2 regions of the Cupriavidus sp. GW823-FHT06D04 genome follow, and region 1 is predicted to be linked to the other one. Evidence: riboswitches for the same ligand, from Rfam matches in the RefSeq annotation. Region 1 holds a riboswitch; the other holds the start of a gene.
What was found. A riboswitch is a leader RNA that binds a small molecule or an ion and turns the genes downstream of it on or off. The one in region 1 is predicted to bind glycine.
Positions count from the first base shown of each region.

Region 1 (14,488 bases):
ACCTGGCGGCGCGCGCGCACGGCAGTGGCCACGTCGAAGATCGCATCCGCGGTTCCTGCGGGGCCGGGCCGGCCAAAGTGGTCAAGCACGACCGGCGCGCCGGCATCGCCAAGGGCCGCGTCAAGCTGCGCCAGCACCATGGCGCCATCGCCGTTGCTGGTATGGAGTTCGACATGCCAGCCCAGCCCGGCGATCCGGGAGAACAGCCCGCGCCACGGCGCGGTGGCAATGCGCTGCCAGTCCGGATCGCCATACAGGTTCAGGCGGATGCCCCGCACGCCGGCGCCGTGCAATGTGGCCAGTTCCTGGTCCGTCACTTCCGGGTCGACCACCGCGACGCCGCGCAAGCGCCCGGGCATGGCCTGCAGCGCGGCCAGCAGCGCCGCATTGTCGGTGCCGAGAAAGCTGGGCTGCACCACTACCCCATACAGCTCTCCGAGTTCTGCAAGCCGGACGTGCCAGCCCTTCAGGTCGGCGGCATAGGGCGGCCGGTAGCGGGCCGATGGCGCGGCCACTCCGGCATCGAAGACGTGGAAGTGGGTATCCACCAGCGGCAATGCGCGCTTGCTCATCAGTCAGTCCCTCCGTGGCGCGGCTCAGTGGCGCGGGTATATCCGGATATGGCATCCGAACCCGCGTCAGTATTCTAGTCCTCTAGAGGACATCGGCATTGACATCAATTTAGCACGGGTTCGGCATGCCAGACAACGCGCTGCTCCAGACTACAACCACCGCCGCGGGCCTGAGCCGCTACGGCCAGATTGCGGCGGAACTGCAGGCAAGGATCGTTTCGGGCGCGTGGGCGCCCGGCAGCGCCATTCCTGCGGAAGGCGCGCTGGCCAAGGAGTTCGGCATCGCGCTGGGCACCATCCGGCAGGCCATCGCCGTGCTGGTCCAGCAGGGCCTGCTGGAGCGCGTGCAGGGCAAGGGCACCTTCGTGCGCAAGGGACTGAGCGGGGCCAGCCTGATGCGGTTTTTCCGCTTCGGCGGCGCCGATGGCGCGCCGGCGGTGCCGCGCTCGGAAATCCTGTCGTGCCGCGCCGTGCGCCTGGACAAGGCCATGGCAACCCGCTTCGGGCTGCCGACGGGTGCACGCGGGCTGGCAATTTCACGCCGCCGCTGGCTGGATGACACGCCCCGGCTGCTGGAATCGATCTGGCTGCCGCTGCCGCGCTGCGAGGCCCTGCAGCAACTCCCGCCGGTGCAATGGGGCGACCTGCTCTACCCGCTGCTGGGCAGCGCCTGCGGCATTACGGTCCATCGCGCCGTTGATGAAGTGACCTTCCGCACGCTAGCAGCAGACGAGGCCGCCTTGCTGGACTTGCCGGATGCGCACCCGTGCGCGGTCGTGACCCGGCATGCCTTCGACCTGGGCGGCAGCTGCATCGAATACCGGCTGACGCGGGGCGACGCCTTTGCCTTTCGCTATACCGCGGACGTCCGCTGACGGACCGCACCCGAGGAGACAGACCCATGCACGCACGCCACGCGATCGCCGCCACGATCGCTGCCATGATCACCACCACCACGCTGGTGCAGGCCGCCGACACCGCCGCGGCCTGGCCGGCACGCCCCATCACGATCGTGGTGACGTATCCGCCGGGCGGCGGCGCGGACCTGATGGCACGGCTGATCGCCCCGGGTCTCGGGCGCGAGCTGGGCCAGACCGTGATCGTCGAGAACCGCCCGGGTGCCGGTGGGCAGATCGGTGCAGCCTATGTCGCCAAGGCGGCGCCGGACGGCTACACGATGATGGTCGATGCCTCCTCGTATGCGGTGAATCCCAGCCTCTATCCGCGCCTGCCCTACGATCCGGACAAGGCCTTCCGGCCGGTCGGCGTGCTGGCGCGCTATCCCAATGTGCTGGTGGCCACGGCGAGCTTCCCTGCCAGCAAGGTCAGCGACGTCATGGCCATGGCCAGGCAAAAGCCAGGCTCGGTCGCCTTTGCGTCCTCGGGCAATGGCTCGGCGCAGCATCTGGCGGGCGTGCTGTTCGAGCAGCGCGCGGGAGTCGACCTACTGCATGTGCCCTACAAGGGCGGCGGCCCCGCCATGACCGATGTCATCGCCGGCCAGGTGCCGCTGTTCTTTGCCAACGTGGCGTCGAGCCTGCAGCACATCAAGGCCGGCAAGCTCAAGCCGCTGGCAGTGACCAGCCATGCCCGCACCCAGGCATTGCCGTCCGTGCCCACCATGCAGGAAGCCGGCGTGGCGAGCTACGAGGTCTATGAATGGAACGCGGCTTTCCTGCCCGCCGCAACGCCGGACCCGATCGCAGCGAAGCTCGCTGACGCCCTGCAGAAAGTCATGACCAGCCCCGAGATCCGGCAACGCGTGGCCGAGCTGGGCGGCGAGGTCGTGGCTGCGCCGCCAGCACAGGCACGGCAATTCATCGACGGGCAGACCCGGCTATGGGCCAAGGTCATCCGGGACGGCAACATCAAGCCCGAATAGCACCCGCCAGCACCGCCCCTGCCCCACCACGGCCCAGCTACAGAACCTTCAGGAGAAATACATGACCTCGATCAATCCCCTTCGCCGCCATCTGCTCAAGACCACCGCCGCGCTGGGCGCGTGCGCGCTGGCGCCAACGCTGGCGCGTGCCCAGGCCTGGCCGGCCAAGCCGATCCGGCTGGTGGTGCCGTTCGCGCCGGGCGGCAGCTCGGAGATCGTGGCGCGCTCCACCGCGGCGGAGCTGACCAAGCTGCTTGGCGTGTCAGTCTTCGTCGAGAACAAGCCCGGCGCGGCCGGCAATATCGCGATGGGCGAAGTCGCGCGCGCCGATGACAACCACACGCTGATCCTCGGCCATATCGGCACGCTGGCGGTCAATCCGTTTATCTTCCCGAAGCTGCCCTACGACCCCATCAAGGATTTCCGCGCGATCTCGCTGCTGTCGAAGGTGCCGAGCCTGTATGTGGTCCACCCCGACGTGCCCGCGAAGAACCTGAAGGAGTTCGTGGCGCTAGCCAAGAGCAAACCCGGCAAGCTGAACTACGGTTCGGCCGGCAACGGCAGCGCCGGCCACCTGGCCTTTGAATACCTGAAGGCCGCGACCGGCACCTTCATCACCCATGTGCCGTATCGCGGCAGCGGCCCGCAGATCACCGACCTGCTGTCGGGGCGGCTGGACGCGGCCGCCGTCGGCGCACCGGCGATCATCCAGTTCATCAAGGCCGGCAAGTTGCGCTGCATCGCCACCGGCACGACCCAGCGCATTCCCCAGCTGCCTGACGTGCCGACGGTTGCCGAACAAGGCTATCCCGGCTTCGAAATGACGCAATGGTATGGCCTGCTGGCACCGGCGTCTCTGCCCCAGGCGGCCGCCGACAAGCTGGCGGACGCCACCGTGAAAGCTGTGAAGAGCAAGTCGTCGGTCGAGCGCCTGAGCGCGGATGCGGCGATTGTGGTGGGCGACACGCCGGCGGAGTTCTCGCGCTTTATCGCGCAGGAACAGCAGCGTTGGAAGCCGATCATTGCGCGCGCGGGGATCAAGCCGGATTGAACGGGCAGCCGCTCCCGGCGCAGCCTCAGCCGGCGATGCCGGCCCAGCGCAGGTGCTTGCCCCAGTCGGCGTCGCTGATCACGCCGGACACGCCCTGCCGCTGGCCATCGGCGCGATAGAAGTAGGTGCGCGGCATCTCGCCCATCCAGTCCGGATCGACCGCATAGCGCAACCGCTCCTGCGGCTCGTGCCCGAACACCCACGCGTTGCGCGTCAGCCTGACGCGCTGGAGCAGTTGCTGCACCTGTGGCAGCGCGTCGGGGTTGTCCGTCGCCAGCGTGACGACGCGCAGGTCCCGGTGCTGCGCGCGCAGCTTGCCGATGGCGTCGAAGTTGCGCTTGCAATAGACGCAGTCGAGCGACCACACCACCAGCACAAAGGGCTTGCCCTGCTGGCTGGCTGCCAGCTGGGTGGCGCTGGCCGATGCGAACACGGCGACGCGCTCGGCCGGCGCACTGCCGGCATTGGCGGCAGTCATCGCCAGGGTCAGGACGGCAGCGGCGAGCAGCTTGCGGCGGGATGGCATCATGCGCCCTCCTTGCCCAGCGGGAACACCTGGAAGCCCTCGGCCTCGGTACGCCACAGCACGTAGGCGCGGCCCGCATGCTGCAGCAAGTGCGGCTGGTCCGAGTCGCGCTCCGTGCCGGCAAGCTTGCGCGTCTGCCAGGTCTTGCCGCCGTCTTGCGACAACATCGCCGACAGGCGTGTCTGCTGGCCGTCGAACGATTTCCAGGTCACCGCGATCTCGTTGTCCTTCAGCGCGACGATATCGGCATGCTGCGCGCGCGGGTCGTCCAGCGGGCGCTGTGCCAGCAGCTTGCCGTCCTTCCAGCGCCCCACCGAGACCGTGGGCTTGCCTTCGCGCACGTTGAACCAGACCATATGCACCGTGCCATCGGGCGCCACCGAAGCGCCGGGGCCGTGGTGCGGGCAGGCGTCGATGCGCCAGTCGTCGAAGGTGGCGCGCTGCATCGGCGTGGCCCTGCCGTCGGTGCCCAGCAGCGCCAGCGCGTGGTCGCGCGCGTTGGGCGGGAATACATGGCGCCACAGCGCCAGCATCTTGCCGTCAGGCGTGGGCGACAGCGCGATGCGGCAGCATTCGCACGACTGGTCGGCGATCTTGTAGTCGGCCTGGAAGGTCTTGCCCTGGTCGGCCGAGACCGCGTAGTAGACCGCGGCGCCGGCGTACGGCTGCTTGCGCGCCTCGGCGGCAACCACGTCGCGCTTGTCGATCCAGCTGACGAAGACGCGCCCGGCGTTGTCCACCGCGATGGCGTCGAAGCGGTGTGCGATCTGGTCGCGGTTGGCATGCACCGTCAGCGGTTCGGCAAAGGACTTGCCGCCATCGGTGGAGCGCGCAAAGCGGATAAAGCCGGTCCACGGCTTGGGCAGCGGCTGGGTCCAGGTGACGTAGATCTCGCCGTCGCGCCCCGCGGCCACCTTGGGCCGGCTTTCGTGATCGGCGGCAACCTGCTCCGGCACGCTGTTGACATGCTGCGCCGGCCCGAAGCTGCGGCCGTAGTCGGTCGATGCACGTACCGCGACGTAAGGGCCGTCCTTGTAGGCGACCCACAGCTTGCCCTCGCGATCGAAGGCCGCGCCGGTGCCCAGCTCGCTCATCTTCGCGGTCTTGGCCTGGCTGCCGTGGCCGGCGTGATCGCCGTGCGTTTGCGCGGTCGCGGCCAGCGCGGCGCCGGCCATCAGCCCGGCAACGATCAGACGGAAACTGGGGCAAACGCCTTGCATGGGTGTGGTCAGCCTGTTCACGTGCTCAGAAGGAAAGTTTCGCCTCGGCGTAGAACGTCCGGCCCGGATACGGGTGGTAGACGTAGTAGCGCTGGTCGGTGAGGTTGTCGATGCCAAGCCCGAGGCGCACGTTCTTCGCGGGCCTGTACGTCACCTTGACGTCAAAGGTCAGGAAGCTGCTGGTGCCGCCGAAGGTGTCGGGATTGACGTCGGAATTGTCGAGCGTATTGTACTGCCGCCCCGAATAGGTCATGGCCAGCGTGCCGGCCCAGGCCGGCGTGATGCGATAGGTTCCCATCAGGTTGGCCCGCCACTTGGGGATGCGGTAGAAGTACTTGCCCACCGAGGCCGGGTTGTTGGCGTTCTCAAGCGTCTTCGAATGGTTGTAGGCCCCGCTGGCCGACAGGTCAAAGCCGCTGACGAACACATCGCGCGCGTCATAGGCCAGCTCGATGCCGCGGGTGCGCACGCGGTCGACGTTCTGGAAACTGGTGACAGTCGGGAATACCGTGGTGTTGGTCTGGCTGACCAGGGCATCGCGGATATCGTCCTCATACACCGAGACCCGGAAGTACGACGAATCCAACGTGCGCTCGAAGGTCAAGTCCTTCGAGAACGACCGCTCTGGCCGCAGGTTGGGATCGTTGTTGATCAGCGCGGTCCCGGTGATGCGGCCCTGGAACAGCTCGCTGACAGTCGGGTAGCGATAGGCCTGGCCCAGCGACAACCGGCCCAGCCAGTCCTGCCCGAAGGCCTTCTCCAGCGCCAGCTTGGGCGACCAGTTGGATTCGCTGCGCACCGGGTAGCCGATATCCGCGCCGGGCTGGCTGCGGCTGCCGTCATAGGCACGCCAGTGTTCGTAGCGCACGCCGGGGATCAGCTTCCAGTCCTCGGCAAAGTACCAGGCGTCCTGCGCATACAGCGCCTGGGTCTCGGTCTTGCCGGCAAAGGCGTTGTTGAAGGCGGTGATGGTGGCCGCCTGCCAGTCCGAGGTGTTGTAGGTGGTGTTGCTCAGCCGGTAGTTGTCGTAGTGATAGCCGAACGTGACCCAGTGCCCGCCCTGCAGCTGCTGCGGGCGGTAGTCGGCCTTCAGGTCGAGCGTGCGCCAGCCGGTGCCGTCGCCATAGGTCACCGTGCCCGGCCCGCTGCCAACGGTGTTGGCGCTGCGGCTGATGTCCTTGCTGACGTCGAACAGCGACGCCACGCCCGAGAAATTCCAGCCGGTCTCGTTGCGCGTGCGCAGCGACAGGCCATAGAGCCAGCGCGCGTCCTCGCCATTGCTCGGGGCAAAGGCGTTGGCGGGAATCACATACTCGTAGCCGCCGATATTCACTGGACCGTTCGACACCACGTTGCCACTGGCATCGCGCAGGTAGCTGCCCGTGGCGCTGGAGCGGTCCTGTTGCCAGTAGGCGGCAGTGAACTGCGCCTGCAGGGTATTGGTGATGTCGTAGCCAAGCTTGAGCTTGAGCTGGTCCTGCACGGTATGCGTGACGCCCTCGCTGTTCACGCCCATCACCACGCGGTCGCGGCCGGTCTGGTCCTGGTCGAAGTGGGCGCCGGTGACCGGCTTGTCGGCGGAAGTGGCACGGGCCGTGGAGCGCGCCGCGGTATAGAAGCTCAGCGGCTGGCTCTTGCTGTCCTGCCGGTCCACGCTGACCAGCCACGAGAACGGGCCGACGCGGTCGCCCACATAGGCGTTGGCGTGGACCCCGTTGAAGTTGTCGTGCGTGCCGTACAGGCTGAAGCGCTGCGTGAACAGCTGCACGCTGGCATCGCCCTCGAACTTCTCCGGCGTGCGCGTGGTGATCAGCACCGTCGCACCCAGCGAGTTGCCGGGATACAGCGCCGAATACGGGCCGTACAGCACATCCATGCGCTCGATCTCAGCGCTGTTGACCAGCGACCAGCGCGGCGGGAAGCTGAAGTCCGATCCCAGCAGGTTGGACAGCAGCAGGCCGTCCGCATAGACCAGCCCCCGCGCCGACTGGCGCGAACTGGTGCTGCGCACCGAGATGATCGAGTTCATATCGCCGATGAAGCGCTTGCGTACGGCGAGGTTGGGCGCGTATTTGAGGGCGTCTTCCGTGTTCACCACATTGAAGTCGGCCATGCGGCGGCTGCTGATGCCGTAGGCCGGCGAGGGCGTGTTGGGCGGTATGGCCGGCGTCTCGCCGCGCTCCGACTTGGCCGAGACCACCACCTCCTGCAGCGGCTCGAGCGCGTCCACCACCTGGGCGGCGGCGACGGCGGGGCCCATCAGTACCGCCGAAACGGCCAGTGCAATGCGATTTTTCTTCACTGGAAAGCCTTGTTGTCGTCTTTTTTTTTGGCTCACTCCACCTGAGCGCAGCATACGGCGCTTCTCCCCGAGAGCGAGCGCTGACATTTTATGGGGCATGGGGACGCAGGCCGATGCGACATAGCGACGCGGGCGGCAGGCCGCCTAAGTGTTAACCCGCATATCCAACGTCGGACCTTGTCACTACATTGCCCCGATTGGCGTCAAGCCAATGTGATGCAGGGAGAGACTATCGCGGCGCCCGCCGCGCACAGCGCCGAAGGAGCAACCGCCCCGGAAACTCTCAGGCAAAAGGACCGGCATCACCAGTCAGTGCACTCTGAAGAATGCCGGACGCTATCGTCCGCCGGCATACCGAAGGAGCAAGCGTACCCCGCCCTGGCGGCCGGGTGTCGTGAATCTCTCAGGTCCAGAACAGAGGGGGCGTCCGCCACGCATATTGCGTCCGGGCTCCCACCATCGACGTTCCTGGAACCTGCAGATCATGAAATCAATCGCTGTCATCGGCGGTGGCATCACGGGTGTCACCACGGCCTACGCGCTGGCCCGGCGCGGATTCTCCGTCACGCTGTTCGAGCGGCACCGCTATGCCGCCATGGAGACCTCGTTCGCCAACGGCGGCCAGTTGTCGGCCTCCAACGCCGAGGTCTGGACCCACTGGTCGACCATCGTCAAGGGCATGAAATGGATGCTGCGCAACGACGCCCCGCTGCTACTCAATCCCCGGCCCAGCTGGCACAAGCTGTCCTGGTTCGCCGAGTTCATCGCCGCGATCCCCCACTACCGCCGTAACACCATCGAGACCGCGCGCCTGGCCATCGCCGCGCGTGAGCACCTGTTCGACTGGGCGGCGCAGGAAGGCATCGATTTCGACCTGAAGAAGGAAGGCATCCTCCATATCTACCGCGACAAGGCCGGCTTCGACCATGCCGGCCGGGTCTCAGCGCTGCTGGCGCAGGGCGGGCTGGAGCGCCGCGCCGTGACGCCCGAGGAGATGCGCGCGATCGAGCCGACGCTGGCCGGGTCCTACTATGGCGGCTATTTCACCGAGAGCGATTCCACCGGCGACATCCACAAGTTCACCAGCGGCCTGGCCGCGGCCATCGATCGGCTAGGCGTGCGCTGCCTGTACGGCCAGGACGTGCGGGCGGTGAAGACCGACGGCAGGCGCGCCACCGTGACCGTTCAGGACGGCGCCGACACGGCCAGCTCCACCTTCGACGGCGCCGTGATCTGCGCCGGCACCGCCAGCCGCGCACTGGCCGCGGGGCTGGGCGACCGCGTCAACATCTATCCGGTCAAGGGCTATTCGATCACGGTCAACCTGACCGATGAAGCCAGCCGCGCCGCGGCACCGGTGGTGAGCCTGCTCGACGACGAAACCAAGCTGGTCACCAGCCGCCTGGGCGACGACCGCTTCCGCGTGGCCGGCACTGCCGAGTTCAATGGCTACAACCGCGATATCCGCGCCGACCGCATCCGCCCGCTGGTGGAATGGGTGCAGCAGTGCTTCCCCGGCGTCAGCACGCGCAGCGTGGTGCCTTGGGCCGGGCTGCGGCCGATGATGCCGGATATGCTGCCGCGTGTGGGGCGCGGGCGGACGGCATGCATCTTCTACAACACCGGGCACGGGCACCTGGGGTGGACCTTGTCGGCGGTGACTGCGGATATGGTGGCGGGGATTGTCTACCAGCATCTCGGCGCGAAGCTGGCAGTCGCGCCGGGTGCGTCGCTGGCATTGGCCAAGGCCTGAGCCTGAACTTGCAGATGTTTTCCCCCCTCTCCCATTTAGGGGAGAGGGGAGAGAACTAGGGGCATGGACGGGTTTCGCCTCATTCGGGTCCGCGCCCCAAACTCCCCACAATCCCCTTGCGGAAAGTCAGCACGCACACGATGAAGATGATGCCCGTCACCATCGACACCGATTCACCGAACCCGTTGAACCAGTCGATGCCCGTCACCGCCGCAAGGTAGCCGCCCAGTTCGCCAAGCTTGTTCTCCAGCGCGATCACAACAAACGCGCCGATAATCGGCCCGGTGAGCGTGCCGAGGCCCCCCAGCAGCGTCATCAAGATCACCATGCCGGACATCGACCAGTGCACGTCGCTGAGCGTCTCGAAGCCCAGCACCAGTGCCTTGACCGAGCCGGCCAGCCCCGACAGCGCCGCCGACAGCACGAAGGCGGTCAGCTTGAAGTGGTCGACGTCATAGCCAAGCGACACCGCGCGCGGCTCGTTCTCCTTGATCGCCTTCAGGATCTGCCCGAACGGCGAATGCACCGTGCGCACGATCAGCGCAAAGGCGGCCACGATGATCGCCAGCGCCACGTAGTACAGCGTCAGGTCGTCCGACAGCGGCAGCACCCCGAACAGCTTGCCGCGCGGGATGCCCTGCAGGCCGTCCTCGCCGCCGGTGAACGGCGCTTGCAGGCAGATAAAGAACAGCATCTGCGCCAGCGCCAGCGTGATCATCGAGAAGTAGATGCCCTGCCGGCGGATGGCCAGCGAGCCCACCACGTAGCCGATCAGCGCGCCCGCAGCGGTGCCCAGGATCAGGCCGATTTCCGGGGTCACGCCCCAGACCTTCAAGGCATGGCCGGCGGCATAGCCAGCGCCGCCGAAGAAGGCCGCATGGCCGAACGACAGCAGCCCGGTATAGCCGATCAGCAGGTTGAAGGCGCACGCAAACAGCGCGAAGCACAGCACCTTGAGCACGAACACCGGATACGCACCGGCCAGTGGCGCGGCCAGCAGGCACGCCAGCACCACGCCGTATATCACCTGCTTTGGCAGGCGCCCCGCCACCTGCTGCTGCCGTACGCCGATTGCGGCGATAGATTGTCCGCTCATCACTTCTCCTTTCCGAACAGCCCTGCCGGGCGCAACAACAGCACCACCACCATGATGACGAAGACAACGGTGGAAGATGCTTCCGGGTACAACACCTTGGCCAGCCCTTCGATCACGCCCAGCCCCAAGCCGGTCAGGATCGCACCCATGATCGAGCCCATGCCGCCGATCACCACCACCGCGAACACGACGATGATTAGGTTCTGGCCCATCAGCGGCGATACCTGCATGACCGGCGCGGCCAGCACCCCGGCAAACGCGGCCAGCGCCACGCCGAAGCCATAGGTCAGCGTCACCATCCGCGGCACGTTGACGCCGAACGCCTCGACCACCTTGGCGTTCTCGGTGCCAGCGCGCAGGTAGGCGCCCAGCCTGGTCTTCTCGATCACGTACCACGTCGACAGGCAGACCGCCAGCGATGCCCCAACCACCCACACGCGGTAATTGGGCAAGCGCATGAAGCCGAGGTCGGAGGCGCCCTGCAGCGCCTCGGGCGGTCCATAGGGCAGCCCGGACACGCCATAAACCGAGCGGAAGATGCCTTCGACCACCAGCGTAATGCCCAGCGTCAGCAGCAGGCCGTAGATATGGTCGAGCTTGTAGATCCAGCGCAGCATGGTCTTCTCGATCACCACGCCCAGCGCGGCCACCACCAGCGGCGACAGCAGCAGCATCGCCCAGTAGCTGAGCCCCGCATAGGTCATGCCGGCCCACGCCAGCACCGCGCCCAGCATGAAGAGCGCACCGTGCGCGAAGTTGATGACGCTCAGCAGCCCGAAGATCACCGCCAGGCCCAGGCTCAGCATGGCGTAGAAGGCGCCGTTGACGAGCCCGAGCAACAGCTGCGACAGCAGCGCCGGGAGCGGGATTTCAAACAGATTCATGAGTCGCTCCTTATACGCCCAGCAGTTCGTGCAGCACCGGCATCTTGGCCTGCAGCTCATTGGCCGCGAAGCGCTCGACGATGCTGCCGTGCTCCATCACGTAGAAGCGGTCCGCCAGCGGCGCGGCAAAGCGGAAATTCTGCTCCACCATCACCACCGTGTACCCCTTCTGCTTGAGCATCAGGATCATGCGCGCAAGCGCCTGCACGATCACCGGTGCCAATCCTTCCGAGATTTCATCGAGCAGCAGCAGGTTGGCGCCGGTGCGCAGGATGCGCCCGACCGCCAGCATCTGCTGCTCGCCGCCGGAAAGACGCGTGCCCTGGCTCTGGCGGCGCTCCTTCAGGTTCGGGAACATCTCGTAGATATCGGTCTCGCTCATGCCCTTGCTGGTGTCGGCGCCCTTCAGCACCGGCGGCAGCATCAGGTTCTCTTCGCATGAGAGGCTGGAGAAGATCGCCCGTTCTTCGGGGCAATAGCCAATGCCGTAGTGCGCGATCTTGTGCGTGGGCAGGCTGATGGTCTCGTGGCCATTGACCTTGATCGAGCCCTTGCGCGTGCCGGTCAGTCCCATGATCGCGCGCAGCGTGGTGGTGCGGCCAGCGCCGTTGCGGCCCAGCAGCGTGACCACTTCGCCGCGGTTCACGGTGAGGTCAACGCCATGCAGGATGTGCGATTCGCCGTACCAGGCGTGCAGGTCCCTGATCTCGAGCGCGGGTGTGTTGGATGTCGTCATCTCATTGGTCTCCCGTCTCAGTGCGCGCCCTGCAGGTCCGCGTCGACGGTGCCCATGTAGGCCTCCATCACGCGCGGATCCTTCGAGACTTCCGCATACGGCCCTTCGGCCAGGATCGCGCCACGCTGCAGCACGGTGATCTTGTCGGCGATCGACGAGACCACGCTCATGTTGTGCTCCACCATCAGGATGGTGCGGCCCGCCGAAACCTTCTTGATCAGCTGCGTGACGCGGTCCACGTCTTCGTGGCCCATGCCCTGCGTGGGTTCGTCGAGCAGCATCAGCTCGGGCTCCATTGCCAGCGTGGTGGCAATCTCCAGCGCGCGCTTGCGGCCGTATGGAAGGTTCACCGTCAGCGTCTGCGCGAACTCGGTCAGGCCGACCTGTTCGAGCAGCTCCATGGCGCGGTCATTGAGCACGTCCAGCGAGCGCTCGCTGCGCCAGAACTGGTACGCCGTGCCGAGCTGCCGCTGCAGCCCGATGCGCACGTTCTCCATCACCGTCAGGTGCGGAAATACCGCCGAGATCTGGAACGAACGGATCACGCCGCGCCGCGCGATCTGCGCGGGCTTTTCACGGGTGATGTCGATGCCGTTGAAAAGGATGGTGCCGGTGGTCGGCTCCAGGAACTTGGTGAGCAGGTTGAAGCAAGTCGTCTTGCCGGCGCCGTTGGGCCCGATCAAGGCATGGATCGACCCGCGGCGTACCCGCAGGTTGACGTCGCTCACCGCGGTAAAGCCGCGGAAGGCCTTGCCGAGGTTGCGGGTCTCTAGTATCAGGTCGTGGTGCATGGCCGTGACTCCGTGGCGCTGCCGTGGCAGTGGGGATGGCGCGGCATGCTCAGCCCGCCACGGGCAGCGCAGCGACCGCGTAGGCGTGGCGCAGCGTGCGCCCCAGCGCCGGGTCTTCCAGCTCGATCTCGAAGCGCTCGGCCGGGCGGATGCCGCCGATCGCGGGCAGTGTTCCGCACAGCATCGCAGAGCCTTCCCCGAACTCGCCGCCATGGCCGCAGAAGCGCTGCAGCAGGTCCGCCGGGGAGCGCATGGCGGTCACCGGGCCTTCCTGGTACAGCACGCGCTCGCCGTCGATGGTGGCGTAGGAGCGCAGCACCAGTTGGTCCCAGTGGCCTTCCACCTCGGAAAGGCGCCACAAGGCCGATGCACAGGGCTTCTCGCACATCTGCTTGGACACGGTGATGCCGTAGGTCTCGGCTTCGCGGTCGGTATGGTCCGAGGCAATGCCCACCAGGATGTCATCGCCGTCCCGGACCAGCAGGAACTCGGCTTCGCCGCTGCTGGCCTCGCCGCTGACCTGGATCTCCGGGGCCGGCCCCAGGCGTTGCGCAGCCACACGGTAGAACACCGGGGTATAGGGCGGGCGCTTGACGCCCAGTTCTTCCAGTTCCCGGATGTGGGCTTCCATGGCTTCGACGTCGCGGCCGGTCCAGCCCGCCACGATGAGCTGGTGGATGGTGACGGTGCGTTGCGACTTGCCCTGGCGGCTGTCGAGTTCAAAGGTAAGGGTCTTCATGATCGGTTGCTCTCTGCAATGGGGTGGAGCGCCGGCTGGAATGCCGACCTCGGTGAGGGATATGGGCTTACTTCCTGACCAGCGGGCAGGCGCTGGCGCTGAGCGGGCGGAACGCCTCGCTCGCGGGGATCACGGTCTTGATCTTGTAGTAGTCCCACGGCCGCTTCGACTCCTGCGGCCGCTTCACTTCGACCAGGTACATGTCGTGCACCATCAGGCCATCGGCGCGGATCGTGCCGTTCTTCGCGAAGAAGTCATTGACCGGGGTCTCTCGCATGCGCGCCAGCACGGCATCGCTGTCGTCGGTGCGCGCGGCCTGGATCGCTTTCAGATAGTGAGTGGTCGACGAGTACACGCCGGCATGCACAAGCGTTGGCATGCGTCCGGTCTTCTCGAAGAAGCGCTGCGACCAGGCGCGCGTGGCGTCGTCGCGATCCCAGTAGAACGATGTCGTCAGCGTCATGCCCTGCGCGGCTTGCAGCCCCAGGCTGTGGATGTCGCTGATAAACATGTGCAGCCCGGCCAGTTTCTGCTTGCCCGCGGTGTTGATGCCGAAGTCGGCAGCGGTCTTGATCGCATTGACCGTGTCGGCGCCTGCGTTGGCCAGCCCGATCACCTTTGCGCCCGAGGACTGTCCCTGCAGCAGGTAGGACGACAGGTCGGCGGAGTTGATCGGATGCCTGGCCTTGCCCTTCAGGGTGCCGCCGACACTGGACAGCGCCTCGGTGCCGTCCTTCTCCAGCGACGCGCCCAGGGCGTAGTCGACCGTCAGGAAGTACCAGCTGTTGTCGCCGCGCCGGGCCAGCGTCTTGACCGTGTTGGCGGCAAAGGCGTACGTATCGTACGAATACTGGATGGTGTAGGGCGAGCAGTCTTCATTGCTCAGGCGCGTGGTGCCGGCACCGCTGGCGATGACGATCTTGTGCTTGAGCTTTC
Region 1 covers NZ_JBXAHL010000003.1:69,548-84,035, forward strand. Annotated here, with positions in the region: gene AC1Q7H_RS06395 (amidohydrolase family protein) at 1-572, opposite strand, end outside; gene AC1Q7H_RS06400 (GntR family transcriptional regulator) at 698-1,447, shown strand; gene AC1Q7H_RS06405 (tripartite tricarboxylate transporter substrate binding protein) at 1,474-2,454, shown strand; gene AC1Q7H_RS06410 (Bug family tripartite tricarboxylate transporter substrate binding protein) at 2,516-3,505, shown strand; gene AC1Q7H_RS06415 (TlpA family protein disulfide reductase) at 3,531-4,034, opposite strand; gene AC1Q7H_RS06420 (sialidase family protein) at 4,031-5,251, opposite strand; gene AC1Q7H_RS06425 (TonB-dependent receptor) at 5,277-7,607, opposite strand; glycine riboswitch at 7,764-7,862, shown strand; glycine riboswitch at 7,863-7,981, shown strand; gene AC1Q7H_RS06430 (D-amino acid dehydrogenase) at 7,993-9,306, shown strand; gene AC1Q7H_RS06435 (branched-chain amino acid ABC transporter permease) at 9,386-10,402, opposite strand; gene AC1Q7H_RS06440 (branched-chain amino acid ABC transporter permease) at 10,402-11,286, opposite strand; gene AC1Q7H_RS06445 (ABC transporter ATP-binding protein) at 11,297-12,022, opposite strand; gene AC1Q7H_RS06450 (ABC transporter ATP-binding protein) at 12,040-12,813, opposite strand; gene AC1Q7H_RS06455 (DUF2848 domain-containing protein) at 12,863-13,552, opposite strand; gene AC1Q7H_RS06460 (ABC transporter substrate-binding protein) at 13,620-14,488, opposite strand, start outside.

Region 2 (14,488 bases), on a different contig from region 1:
GGCAGTGCGGCAGGATGCCCTCTTCCACGCCGACCAGGAACACGTGCGGATATTCCAGCCCTTTGGACGCATGCAGCGTGGACAGCCGCACCGCGTCGGGGTCTTCCTCGCGGCCTTCCAGCATGCTCATCAGCGCCACGGTTTGGGTCAGTTCGAGCAGGTTCTTGCCTTCGCTGCCGAAGCCGTCGGCATTGTCGAAGCCGGTGGCTTCCTCGCCCTCGGCGCCTTCTGGCTTGGTGCCCTTGCGCTTGAGCCAGTCCAGGAATTCCAGCGTGTTAGTCCAGCGCGACTGCGCCTGCCGTTCGTCGAAGCTGTCGTACAGGTAGGCCTCGTAGTGGATGCCTTCCATCAGGTCGTCCAGCACCACGGTGGCCGGATCCTTGGCCGCGCGGTCGGCCAGCCGCACCATCGATTCGCAGAATATGCGCAACGGCTCCAGCTGGCGCGGCTGCAGCTTGCCTTCGATGCCGCCCATCATCGCGGCCTCGAACAGCGACACCTTGGCCTGGCCAGCAAAGGTGCCCAGCGCTTCCAGCGTGGTGTTGCCCACGCCGCGGCGCGGCGTGGTGATGGCGCGGATAAAGGCGGGATCGTCGTCGGGGTTGGCAATCAGGCGCAGGTAGGCGCAGATGTCCTTGATCTCGGCCTTGTCGAAGAAGCTCTGGCCGCCCGACAGTACATAGGGAATGCGCTCGCGCCGCAGGATCTGCTCGAACAGCCGCGCCTGGTGGTTGCCGCGATAGAGGATGGCGTAGTCGCGGAACTGCGCGCGGCGCTCGAACTTGTGCGCGGACAGGCGGAACACCACCGACTCGGCCTCGTGCTCCTCGTCGTTCATCGGGTGGATGGCGATGGGGTCGCCCATGCCGTGCTCGCTCCACAGCTTCTTGTCGAACAGCTTGGGGTTGTTGGCGATGACCGCGTTGGCCGCTTCCAGGATGCGCACGGTGGAGCGGTAGTTCTGCTCCAGCTTGATCACCTTCAGGTCCGGGAAATCGGTCTGCAGCCCGCGCAGGTTGTCCAGCGTGGCGCCGCGCCAGCCATAGATGGCCTGGTCGTCGTCGCCCACCGCGGTAAAGGCCGGCGCGCGCAGGTGCGAGCCACCCGCCAGCAGTTTCAGCAACTGGTACTGGCAGGCGTTGGTGTCCTGGTATTCGTCGACCAGAAAGTAGCGCAGGCGGTTCTGCCACTTGAGTTGCACGGCTTCATTGCGCGCGAACAGCTCGGCAGGCAGGCGGATCAGGTCGTCGAAATCCACCGCCTGGTAGGCGTGCAGCGTTGCCACGTAGTTGCGGTAGACCAGCGCGGCCTGGTGCTCGTCGGCATTGGCGGCCTGCGCGATCGCTGCCTCCGGATCGACCATGCCGTTCTTCCACAGCGAGATCGTGCCCTGTACGCCGCGGATCAGCTTCTTGTCGGTGGTGCCCAGCTGCTCCTGGATCAGGCCGAAGCAATCATCCGAATCCATGATCGAAAACTGCGGCTTCAGGCCCACGTGCTCGGCCTCCATGCGCAGGATTTGCACCCCGAGCGAGTGGAAGGTACAGACCGTCAGCTGCTTGAGCGGGATGCGCTTGCCCTCGCGCGTGGTCTTGCCCTCCATCAGCTTGCCGATACGCTCCTGCATCTCCTTGGCGGCCTTGTTGGTAAAGGTGACGGCGGCGATATGGCGCGGCTCGAAACCCTTGTCCTCGATCAAATGCGCGATCTTCTGCGTGATCACCCGGGTCTTGCCGGAGCCCGCCCCGGCCAGCACCAGGCAAGGGCCGTCCAGGTAGCGGACGGCTTCAGATTGGGCGGGGTTCAGGCCATGGGTCATGCGAGGGATGCGGTTGGAGGCGGGGAAATCAGCAGGAACAGCGGAAGGCCAGGCGGGACACGCCGGCACCCCAAAAACGGGCTCGGCGGCAAAGCTGACGATGTTAACACGCTGGCCGCGGCAGGTCAGTCAGCGCAAACCGCGTTGACAGGGCCGGTTGTGTCACTGGCGTAACACTTCGTAAAGGCCGGAGCCAATCGCGCAACGCAACGCTCTAACTGATATGTCCCCCCGGCCTGCGCGGCAGGGGTGACATGCTTGAATCATCACACCGGAGCCAATAATGAAAACCCTGCAGACTTTGACCAAGGTGACCCTGATCGGCGCGACCGTCGCGGCCTTTGCCGGTTGCGCGGACATGACCCCGAAGCAGCGTAATACCGCCATTGGCGCGGGCGCGGGTGCCGTGGGCGGCGCCATCCTCACCGAAGGCAGTGCGCTGGGTACGCTGGGTGGCGCGGCCGTGGGCGGCGTGATCGGTAACGTTGTCACCGACGACAAGAAGAAGTAAGCCAGACCCGCAGCGACAGGTACGGCAGGCTCCCTGGCCGGTTTGACAAAGGCCGGGGCCTCCCGTACATTGCGCGCATCCGACCGGGAGAGCGCGCATCGCCTGCGCCGCCGAAGGGGTATCACCCGAAAACTCTCAGGCACCACGGACCGATCGGATCGGCATGCAATATGCACACGATGCATGCCGCACTCTGGAGAGCGGCACCCGCCATTCGTGGCGAGCGTGCCCACCGAAGGGGCGCACGAGGATGGGGTCCTGCAGGATCCGCCTTGTAATCTCTCAGGTATCGAGGACAGAGGGGTCATCCGCCGCAGCGGATTGCTACGCCACATTCAGGCGCGGCGAGCGTTGCGGCGGATGGCCCTTTTTTGTTTTCGCCAACCGAGATTGCCCCCGAGGATTCCATGACGCTCCAGGCCACGCCCCTCAACGCCATCCACCGCGCCCTCGGCGCCCGCATGGTTGATTTCGGCGGCTGGGACATGCCGGTCAACTACGGCTCCCAGATCGAAGAACACAATGCCGTGCGCACCGACGCCGGCATGTTCGACGTGTCGCACATGTGCGTGGTCGACCTCACCGGCGCCAATACCCGCAGCTTCCTGCGCGGCCTGCTGGCCAACAATGTCGACAAGCTGCAGACCCCGGGCAAGGCGCTCTACTCCTGCATGCTGGATGAGAAAGGCGGCGTGATCGACGACCTGATCGTCTACTTTTTTGCCGAGGACCGCTTCCGCCTGGTCGTCAACGCCAGCACCGCGCTGGGCGACATCGAATGGATCCGCGCGCGCAATGCCGCCACCGGCAGCGATGTGACCATCACGCCGCGCCGTGAAGATGTTGCGCCTGCAGGCGTGCAGCCTCTGGCCATCGTCGCCGTGCAGGGGCCCAACGCCCGCACCACGGTGTGGAGCACCTTCCCCTCGACCCAGCCGTCGGACACGCTCAAGCCCTTCAACGCCGCCGTGGTCCAGGACCCGGCCATCGGCGAGATCATGGTGGCCCGCACCGGCTACACCGGCGAAGACGGCTTCGAGCTGGTGGTGCCGGCCGAAAACGTTGCCGCCGTCTGGGAAAAGCTGAACGCCGCCGGCGTGCGTCCGGCGGGCCTGGGCGCGCGCGACACCCTGCGCCTGGAAGCCGGCATGAACCTGTACGGCCAGGACATGGATATCAACACCTCGCCGCTGGATGCGGGCCTGGCCTGGACGGTGGACCTGCAGAGCGAGCGCGATTTCACCGGCAAGGCAGCACTGGGCGCGGCCGGTTCGCGCCAGCAATTCCTCGGGCTGATCCTGCGTGACAAAGGCGGCGTCCTGCGCGCCCACCAGAAAGTGATCACCCCGGCCGGTGACGGTGAAATCACCAGCGGCACCTTCAGCCCGTCGCTGTCGCAGTCCATCGCCTTTGCCCGCCTGCCGAAGGATGTCGCCGTGGGCGATACCGTGCAGGTGGAGATCCGCGACCGCAAACTCAACGCGACTGTGGTTAAACTGCCGTTTGTGCGTAATGGCAAGGCACTCGTGAGCTGAGGCTCATACCAACGGTCGCCCTCGCCTGCCGGCGCTTGCCGGGCAGGCATCACCCAACAAGAAACAGATCTGTATCCGGAGAACCTCCATGAATTTCCCCGCTGACCTCAAGTACACCGAGTCGCATGAGTGGGTACGCGTCGAAGCCGACGGCACGCTCACCATCGGCATCACCGACCACGCGCAGGACGCGCTGGGCGACATCGTCTTCCTGGAACTGCCCGAAGTGGGCAAGTCGGTCGGTGCCGGCGACGCGCTGGCAGTGGTCGAATCGGTAAAGGCCGCTTCTGACATCTACGCCCCAGTGGCCGGCGAAGTGATCGCCGTCAACGAGGCCGCCACGGCCGCGCCGGAAAGCGTCAATGCCGACGCCTTCGACGCGTGGCTGTTCAAGCTCAAGCCGGCCAACGGCGACGACGTCAACGGCCTGATGTCGGCCGACGCCTACAAGGCCAGCGTCGGCGCCTGACGCCGGCGGCGCCGGTCCAACGATGGACCGGCCACTGCAGACTGACGCGCGCCGTCCCGGCTGACCACCGGCCGGCGCGCACCCCACGAGGTTCTTGCCAATGAACGCCCCGCTTCCCATGAACGCCGCCCAAGTAACCCGGCCCACGCTGGCCGAACTGGAGGCGCGCGACGCCTTCGCCGCCCGCCATATCGGCCCCGATACTCCCGAACAGCAGCACATGCTGAAGGTGCTCGGCTATGACAGCCGCGCCGCGCTGATCGACGCCGTCATCCCCGCCGCTATCCGCCGCCGCGACGGCATGCCGATGGGCGAGTTCACCGAGCCGCTGAGCGAGGAAGCCGCGCTGGCAAAGCTGCGCGGCCTGGCAGGCAGGAACAAGGTGCTGAAGAGCTTTATCGGCCAGGGCTACTACAACACCGTCACGCCCGGCGTCATCCTGCGCAATATCTTCGAGAACCCGGCCTGGTACACCGCCTACACGCCTTACCAGCCGGAAATCTCGCAGGGCCGCCTGGAAGCGATGCTGAACTTCCAGCAGATGGTCACCGACCTGACCGGCCTGGACATCGCCAATGCGTCGATGCTGGATGAAGGCACTGCCGCGGCCGAAGCCATGACACTGCTGCAGCGCGTGAACAAGCACGACTCGAACACCTTCTACGTGGCCGACGACGTGCTGCCGCAGACGCTGGAAGTGGTACGCACGCGCGCGCTGCCGATGGGCATCGAGGTCAAGGTCGGCCCCGCTGCCGAGGCCGCCGCGGCCAACGCCTTCGGCGTGCTGCTGCAGTACCCGGGCGTGAACGGCGACGTCAACGACTACAGCGCCATCGCCGATGCCGTGCACGCGGCCGGCGGCCTGGTGGTGGCTGCCGCCGACCTGCTGGCGCTGACGCTGATCGCCGCACCCGGCGAATGGGGTGCCGACGTGGCCGTGGGCAACTCGCAGCGCTTCGGCGTGCCGCTGGGCTTCGGCGGCCCGCACGCCGGCTATATGGCGGTGAAGGACGCCTTCAAGCGCTCGATGCCGGGCCGCCTGGTGGGCGTGACCATCGATGCGCAGGGCAACAAGGCCTATCGCCTGGCCCTGCAGACGCGCGAGCAGCATATCCGCCGCGAGAAGGCCACCTCGAACATCTGTACCGCGCAGGTGCTGCTGGCCGTGATGGCCTCGATGTATGCCGTCTACCACGGCCCGCAGGGCCTGAAGCGCATCGCGCAGCGCGTGCACCGCCTGACCGCGACGCTGGCCGCCGGCCTGCAGGCGCTGGGCTTCGCGCGCACCAACGCCAGCTTCTTTGACACGCTGACGCTGGAAACCGGCTTCAACACCGATGCGATCCATGCCGCGGCCACCGCGCGCGGCATCAACCTGCGCCATATCAGCGCCACGCGCGTCGGCATCTCGCTGGACGAGACCGCCAGCCGCGCCGACGTGGTCGCGCTGTGGGAAGTGTTCACGCAAGGCAAGCCGCTGCCCGCCGAACTGGACTTCGACAAGCTCGAGGCCGTCGCGCAGGACGCCTTCCCGGCGGCACTGGCACGCGCCAGCGAATACCTGACCCACCCGGTCTTCAACACGCACCACGCCGAGCACGAGATGCTGCGCTACCTGCGCATGCTGGCCGACAAAGACCTGGCGCTGGACCGCACCATGATCCCGCTGGGCTCGTGCACGATGAAGCTGAACGCCACCAGCGAGATGATCCCGGTGACGTGGCCCGAGTTCAGCCAGATCCACCCGTTCGCGCCTCTGGACCAGACCGTGGGCTACCGCGAGATGATCGACCAGCTCGAGGCCATGCTGTGTGCCGCCACCGGCTACGCCGCGGTCAGCCTGCAGCCCAACGCCGGCTCGCAGGGCGAGTACGCGGGCCTGCTGATCATCCACGCCTACCACGCCAGCCGCGGCGAGAGCCATCGCGACATCTGCCTGATCCCGTCGTCGGCGCACGGCACCAACCCGGCGTCGGCGCAGATGGCCGGCATGAAGGTGGTGGTGGTGGCCTGCGATGAGGACGGCAACGTCGACCTGCAGGACCTGGCGAAGAAGGCCGAGCAGCACAGCAAGAACCTGGCGGCTATCATGATCACCTACCCGTCGACGCACGGCGTGTTCGAGCAGGGCGTGCAGCAGATCTGCGAGATCGTGCACCAGCACGGCGGCCAGGTTTATGTCGACGGCGCCAACATGAACGCGATGGTCGGCACCGCCGCGCCGGGCCAGTTCGGCGGCGACGTCTCCCACCTGAACCTGCACAAGACTTTTTGCATCCCGCACGGCGGCGGCGGCCCGGGCGTGGGCCCGGTCGCGGTCGGTGCGCACCTGGCGGACTTCCTGCCCAACCAGGACAGCGTCGGCTACCGCCGTGACGACCGCGGCATCGGCGGCGTGTCGGCGGCGCCGTTCGGCTCGGCCAGCATCCTGCCGATCTCGTGGATGTATATCGCAATGATGGGTTCGGCCGGCCTCACCGCCGCCACCGAGAACGCAATCCTGGCGGCCAACTACGTGGCCAAGCGCCTGGCGCCGTACTACCCGGTGCTGTACACCGGCCAGCACGACCTGGTCGCGCACGAGTGCATCCTGGACCTGCGCCCGCTGCAGAAGGACACCGGCATCAGCAATGAAGACGTGGCCAAGCGCCTGATGGACTACGGCTTCCACGCCCCGACCATGAGCTTCCCGGTGCCGGGCACGCTGATGATCGAGCCGACCGAGAGCGAGGCACTGCACGAGCTGGACCGCTTTATCGACGCGATGATCGCGATCCGCCAGGAAATCGGCCGCGTTACCGACGGCACCTTCGACCGCGACGACAACCCGCTCAAGCACGCGCCGCACACCGCCGCGGTCGTGACCGCCGATGAGTGGACCCACAAGTACACGCGCGAGGAAGCCGCGTACCCGGTGGCATCGCTGCGCACGCAGAAGTACTGGCCCCCGGTCGGCCGTGCCGACAACGTGTACGGCGACCGCAACCTGTTCTGCGCCTGCGTGCCGGTCAGCGACTACGTGGTCGACTGAGCTTCGGACGGGCCGCCCGCGGCACTGGGCGCCCGCCAAAGCGCTATGCTCGATATGAAGGGCGCCGCGCCGTGCGGCGCCCGTTCTGAGCGAAGGCTGCAAAACGACAAGAGCCCTGCGCGGGCCATCGACATCCTGGAGACTTCCCGTGGCAGTCAGCGTTTTCGATCTGTTCAAGGTGGGTATCGGCCCGTCGAGCTCGCATACCGTGGGCCCGATGCGCGCGGCCCTGATGTTTGCGCAGGGGCTTGAGCGCGATGGCCTGCTGCCGCAGGTGGCCAGCGCGCGCGTGGAGTTGTACGGTTCGCTTGGCGCCACCGGCAAGGGCCACGGCACCGACAAGGGCGTGATCCTCGGCCTGATGGGCGAGGCGCCCGACACCATCGACCCCGATACGATCGACACGCGCCTGGCCGCGCTGCGCGCGAGCCGCGAGCTGTCCTTGCTGGGCAAGCATATTGTGCCCTTCGTCGAGAAGGAGCACATCGCCTTCTACCGGCGCGAGGCCATGGCCGAGCATCCCAACGGCATGAAGTTCCATGCCTTCGACGCCAGCGGTGCATCGCTGCGCGAGGCGCGCTACCTGTCGGTCGGCGGCGGCTTCGTCGTGACCGCGGGCGCACCCAATACACAGGTGCTCAATGCCGCGCAGCAGCTGCCGCACCCGTTCCGCAGCGGCAAGGACATGCTCGAGATGGCCAGCGCCAGCGGCAAGAGCATCGCGCGGCTGATGATGGAGAACGAGCTGACCTGGCGCAGCGAGGCGGAAGTCACCAGCGGCCTGCTGCATATCTGGGACGTGATGCAGGCGTGCGTCGCGCGCGGCTGCCGCACCGACGGCGAGCTGCCGGGGCCGTTCAGGGTCAAGCGCCGTGCGCCCGAGCTGTTCCGCAGCCTGACCGAGCGCGCCGAGCGCACGCTGTCGGACCCGCTCTCGGTGATGGACTGGGTCAACCTGTACGCCATTGCCGTCAATGAAGAGAACGCCGCCGGCGGGCGCGTGGTCACGGCACCTACCAACGGCGCGGCCGGCATCATCCCCGCGGTGCTGCACTACTACGACCGCTTCGTGCCGGGCGCCAACAAGCAAGGCGTGGTCGACTTCCTGCTGACCGCGGGTGCGATCGGGCTGCTGTACAAGCTCAATGCGTCGATCTCCGGCGCCGAGGTCGGCTGCCAGGGCGAAGTCGGCGTGGCCTGCTCGATGGCCGCCGGCGCGCTGGCGGCGGTACAGGGCGGCAGCCCGGCGCAGGTCGAGAACGCTGCCGAGATCGGCATGGAGCACAATCTCGGCCTTACCTGCGACCCCGTTGGCGGACTGGTGCAGATCCCATGCATCGAGCGCAACGCGATGGCCTCGGTCAAGGCGGTCAATGCGGCACGCATGGCGCTGCGCGGCGACGGCACCCACTATGTCTCGCTCGATTCGGTCATCAAGACCATGCGCGAGACCGGGGCCGACATGAAGACGAAGTACAAGGAGACGGCGCGGGGTGGGTTGGCGGTGAATATCGTGGAGTGCTGACAACCCCTGCTGCTAGTGCCCAACGGCATGGCGCGGCGTATCATGGCGGCGTTCCCCGATGGCAAAAGAAGAGGACCGCCATGCAGACCTTCCACCAGTTGTTCGACGAAACCTCGTCCACCTTCACCTACCTGCTGATCGATGCCGCCACGGGGGACGCGCTGCTGATCGACCCGGTCGACCACCAGCTCGAACGCGACATGGCGCTGCTGCAAGACACCGGCGCGCACCTCGCGTGGGTCGTCGAGACCCACGCCCATGCCGACCACATCACCTCGGCAGGCCACCTTGCGCTGCAGACCGGCGCGCACACGGCGGCGCCGTCCGGCTGCGATATCAAGCCCGCCCAGAAGCAGCTGATCGACGGCGACACTGTCGCCTTCGGCAAGCAGGTGCTGCGCGCCATCCATACGCCGGGGCATACCGCCGGCAGCATGAGCTACCTGTGGGAAGAGCCTACGCCCGACGGCATCGTACGCCGCGTCTTCACCGGTGATGCCCTGCTGATCGACGGCTGCGGCCGCACCGACTTCCAGTCGGGCGACGCCGGCACGCTCTACGACAGCCTGACCAGAAAGCTGTTTGCGCTGCCCGACGACACGCAGGTCTACCCGGCCCACGACTACAAGGGCCGCACCTCGTCCACCATCGGCCAGGAGCGCGCCCACAACAGCCGCGTCGCCGGCCGCACGCGCGAAGAGTTCATCGAGATGATGCGCAACCTGAACCTGCCGCGCCCGAAGCTGATCGATGTCGCCGTGCCGGCCAACCAGCGCCTGGGCCTGCGCGACGGCGAAAGCGTGCCGCACGGCGCCTGAGGTTTTCCTAACGCTAGGAGTCTTTGCATGTCCACATACACCGCAGAGGTCCTGTGGCAACGCGACGGGCAGGATTTCGCCGGCAACCGCTACAGCCGCAGGCATGTGCTGCGCTTTGACGGCGGCGCGGAAGTCCCGGGATCGTCGTCGCCCCATGTGGTGCCATTGCCGATGTCGGATGCGAGCGCGGTCGATCCCGAGGAGATGTTCATCGCCTCGCTGTCCAGCTGCCACATGCTGTGGTTCCTGTCGCTGGCGGCGAAGCAGCGCTTCGTCGTCGACCGCTACCTCGATGCGGCCACTGGTGTGATGGCAAGGAACGCCGACGGGCAGATGGCGATGACCGTGGTAACGCTGCGCCCGCAGGTGACGTTTGGCGGCGAGCGCGAGCCCACGCGTGAAGAGCTCGATGCCCTGCACCACGCCGCGCATGACGCCTGCTTTATCGCCAACTCGGTCAGGACCGAGGTGCGCTGCGAACCGGTGTTCGCCGGCGCCTGAGCGCGTTGCCATGCCTGCCATCGTCCCGGCACCGGCGCCAGCGCGGCTGGTGTCGCCGCGGACTGGATCGGTCTGTCGCGGGGTGCTGCGCTGGCTCGGCGCGGGACTAGTCCTGCTTGCCGGAATCAGCATGCTGCAGGATCACTTCCTCTACTTCCCGGACAAGGCGTCGGTCGATGACATGGTCTCGCCCGGGCTGCGCGCCTGGCCGGGGCCGCAGGACTTTCGCGGACTGGTCGCGGAGCCGGCCGGCCCGGCGCGCGCCACCGCCATGGTCTTTCATGGCAATGCCGGGCACGCCGGGCATCGCGACTACTACGCCAGCGCGCTGACGAAGCTGGGCCTTCGCGTGATCCTGGCCGAGTATCCGGCCTACGGCCCTCGCACCGGCACGCTGGGTGAGCGCAGCTTCGTGGCAGACGCGGAACAATCCATCGCGCTGGCCCGGCGCCAGTTCGGCGGCCCGCTGCTGCTGATCGGCGAGTCGCTGGGCGCGGGCGTGGCCGCAGCGGCCGCGGCGCGCCAGCGCGAGAGCGTCGCCGGCGTGCTGCTGATCACGCCGTGGGACAAGCTTGCGCATATAGCCTCGCATCACTATCCCTGGCTACCGGCCGGCTGGGTGCTGCGCGACCGCTACGACAGCGCGGCCAGCCTGAAAGGCTTCGGCCGCCCGGTGATGGTCGCGGTCGCGGAACGCGACACCATCGTACCGGCACGCTTCGGCCAGGCGCTCTATGCGTCGCTGGGCGAACCCCGGCGGCTGGCGGTGATCGGCGGCGCCGGGCATAACGACTGGACCGGGCATGTCGACACGGCCTGGTGGCAGGAAGCGGTCGCGTTCCTGCTGTCCCCGCCACCCACCACAAACAAATAACATCAGGCCGTCAAAACGCTGATTTGACATACCCCTGCGGGCCGCAAATACTGGCCTTCACAGAACGGCTCGCCACTTGCGCACCGGTCGGTGCATCCAGCGCCGCGTAGCCGACACCCGTGGGGGAAGATCATCATGAAGCAATGCCCGCATCGCAAGCTGTACCGTGGCCTCGGCGTACTGGCGGCGGCCATCGCGCTGACCCCGGCGCTGATCCCGGCCCAGGCCATGGCGCAGAACAAGCCTATGGCCTATCCGGCCAAGGGCCAGAGCCAGCAACAGCAGGCCAGCGACGACGGCACCTGCTACAGCTGGGCCAAGCAGCAGACCGGCGTGGATCCGGCACAGGCCGCCAACGCCCCACCGCCGGCCCAGGCACAGAGCGGCCAGCGGGTACGGGGTGCCGCGGGCGGCGCCGCGGCGGGTGCTGTGGTGGGCGCGATGGCAGGCGATGCCGGCAAGGGTGCGGCGGTCGGCGCTGCAGCGGGTACGGTGGGGGGCGGCGTGGCGCACCGGCAGTCGCGCCGCCAGGCGAACGCGGCCAACCAGCAGGCGGCGGCCAATACCAGCCAGGCGATGGGCTCGTACTACCAGGCTTGGGGCGCCTGCATGCAGGGGCGCGGCTACAGCGTCAAATAAGACAGGGGGCAGCCCGGCGCAGGCTCAGGCAGCCCACCGGTCACACGCCTTGCGCACCGTTTCACGCTGGCTGCGCGCATCGGCATCGACCTGGCGCAGCCACTCGGCATCGCCGTCGCGGCGCTCGGCCAGCGCGCGGATATTGGCGAGCGCCTCCAGCGAGCCGAGTGCCTCGGCGTGCGGCACCAGCGCGTCGCAGATCGACAGGATATGGTCGGCGATCGGCATTCGCGTCAGTTCGTTGGGATGCACGTACTCCCCCTCCAGCCCGAAACGGCAGGCCTGGAAGCGGTTGAAGGTGTACACCAGGTAATCGTCTTCCTGCGGCATGAAGGGACGCGACAGCAGCAGGTAACGCGCCAGCATCTGGATATAGGCGGCGATATCGCAGGCGCGCTGCACCGTCAGCGGCGTGTCCATCACGCGGACCTCGATGGTGCCGAACTCCGGCTTGGGCCGGATATCCCAGTAGAAGTCCTTCATGCTCTCGATCACGCCGGTATTGCGCATTTTCTCGAAATACGCGGTGAAGGCGTCCCACGTCAGCAGGAACGGCGCACGCCCGCTCATCGGGAAGGCCGCGACCGAATTCAGCCGCGCCGAGGCAAAGCCGGTATCCACGCCCTGCACATAGGGCGAGGATGCCGCCAGCGCCACAAAGTGCGGCACATAGCGGCCGATGGCGTGCAGCAGGAACAGCGATTCGTCGGCGCTGGGGCAGCCGATATGCACATGCTGGCCGAACACGGTGAACTGCTTGGCCAGGTAGCCGTACAGCTCGGAGATGTACTGGTAGCGCGGCGAATCCGAGATGGTACGGTCGGCCCACTGCTGGAACGGGTGGGTGCCGCCGCCGGCAATGCCCAGGTTCAGCGAGCGCGAGGCCGCCACCATCAGGTCGCGCATCACGGTCAGTTCTTCCAGCGCCTGCTGGTAGCTGTGGCAGATCCCCGTGCTGATCTCGATCATGGACGGGCTGATCTCCGGCTTGATGTCGCCGGCATGCTCGGCGCCCTTGAGCGCGCGCAGCAGGTCGGGCGCGAATGGCGCCAGGTCATAGTCATGCCGGTTGACGAGCTGCAGTTCCAGCTCCACGCCGAAAGTCAGCGCTTCTGAGTGCTTGAACGGTTCGAGCGACATCAGCGCCCTCCTCCATTGGCCCGGATGTCGACGCGGACTTCGCCTGCGTAGCGCAGCGCCCAGGCCGCGATCACCGGACCGAAAAGTTGTTCGATGGCCAGCGCGCATAGGATGATGGCCGCCAGTGGCTGGCCGGTACCGGGGTAGAGGCGCGCCACGTCATGCATCAGCAGGAATGCCAGGCCCGACATCGGCGCCAGCGCCAGCCCCAGGGCCATGCACTGGCGCAGGCTCAGGCCCGAGAACGAGCCCAGCGACACCACTCCCGCCAGCTTGGCCACATGGCGCAGCACCACCAGCGCGATGGCGTAGACGCCGCCCACGGCCCAGTCCTGTGCCGTCAGCGGCAAGCCCAGCGACACCACCATGACGATGATCAGCAGGCTGCCCGCGCTGCCGAAATGCGGCGGCCATACATGCGGCTGGTTGTCCTGGTGCTTGAACACGACACCAGCCAGCATCAGCGTCAGCGGCATCGACAATTTTAGTACCCGGGTCAGCGCCAGCGTGAACAGAACCAGGCCCACCAGCACCAGGAAGCTGTAGTGATCGTCGGCCGACATGCGGTCATAGATGGCATGGCCGAGCTTGCCCACCACCCATGCCAGCAGGCACGAGCCCACCAGCAGGTACAGCGGATGCAGCAGCGCCGCGCCCAGGTTGCCGTATTCCGAATGCAGCCAGCCGGTGGCGACCTGCACGATGGCGGCGGCGTAGATGCTGTTGAGCGCAGCCATCGCCATCAGGCGCTCAGTGACCTGGCCGTCGGCGCGCAACTCATTCTTGAGCTGCAGCACGATGGTGGGCGAGGTGCTGACCGCGATGCCGCCGGCCAGGATCGCCACGCCGGGCGAGGCGCCAATCCATTGCAGCACCGCCGCCACCAGGCCCCAGGTCAGCAGGCTTTCAAAGGCACTGGTCAGCAGCAGCCAGCGGTTGGCGCGCAGCCAGGTCAGCGAGAGGCGATGCCCGAGTTCGAACAAGGCCAGCGCCAGCGCCATATCGATCAGGATACGGGTCTGGTTGATCATGTTCTCGTCGACGATGCTGCGCCCCAGCATGCCGGCGCAAAGCCCCGCCGCGGCATACCCGACGATGCGCGGGCAGCGCAGCCAGCGCCGGCTCAGCTCACCGGCCAGGCCGGCGCCGACCAGCGCCAGCCCGACCCAGAACAGGCCGCCGGGCGCGAGCGGGAGGCTTGGAAAAAGTTGGCTCAGTCCATTCATGGCGACATGGTAATGTAAGCACTTCATAATCCATGTCAGTGATTGTCCGACACCGCACAAAACACGCGCACAACTTCTGTCATCTGCGCGTAAAAAACGCCATCTACAGATGGCGTTTTTTACATCCTTTACATGGTCAGACCGTTCGCGGGTCCGGAGCGACGTTTCAGACGCCCCAGACTTTCCACATCGGCCGGGTTGCCTTCAGCGCGGCTTCCACCTGTGCATATAAAGTGCGCGTCGAGCCCTGCGCGGCACTGCGGGCACGGGCCTTCTCGAAATACCCCAGCGCGGTTTCACGCTGGTCCAGGCCAAGCGCCGACTGCACGGCACGCAGGTACACCTCGGCATCCCAGTCGTCACGCACGGCGAAGGCGGCGACAAAGTCGGCCAGCGCGGC
Region 2 covers NZ_JBXAHL010000010.1:139,808-154,295, forward strand. Annotated here, with positions in the region: gene AC1Q7H_RS15415 (UvrD-helicase domain-containing protein) at 1-1,819, opposite strand, end outside; gene AC1Q7H_RS15420 (YMGG-like glycine zipper-containing protein) at 2,103-2,330, shown strand; glycine riboswitch at 2,405-2,492, shown strand; glycine riboswitch at 2,514-2,639, shown strand; gene gcvT (glycine cleavage system aminomethyltransferase GcvT) at 2,738-3,865, shown strand; gene gcvH (glycine cleavage system protein GcvH) at 3,954-4,334, shown strand; gene gcvP (aminomethyl-transferring glycine dehydrogenase) at 4,435-7,365, shown strand; gene AC1Q7H_RS15440 (L-serine ammonia-lyase) at 7,514-8,890, shown strand; gene AC1Q7H_RS15445 (MBL fold metallo-hydrolase) at 8,971-9,708, shown strand; gene AC1Q7H_RS15450 (OsmC family protein) at 9,736-10,209, shown strand; gene AC1Q7H_RS15455 (alpha/beta hydrolase) at 10,220-11,083, shown strand; gene AC1Q7H_RS15460 (YMGG-like glycine zipper-containing protein) at 11,219-11,722, shown strand; gene AC1Q7H_RS15465 (YbdK family carboxylate-amine ligase) at 11,747-12,862, opposite strand; gene AC1Q7H_RS15470 (cation:proton antiporter) at 12,862-14,088, opposite strand; gene AC1Q7H_RS15475 (tetratricopeptide repeat protein) at 14,255-14,488, opposite strand, start outside.
Region 2: it holds a riboswitch for glycine, as region 1 does, so the genes downstream of both, gcvT (glycine cleavage system aminomethyltransferase GcvT) here and AC1Q7H_RS06430 (D-amino acid dehydrogenase) in region 1, are expected to answer to the same signal.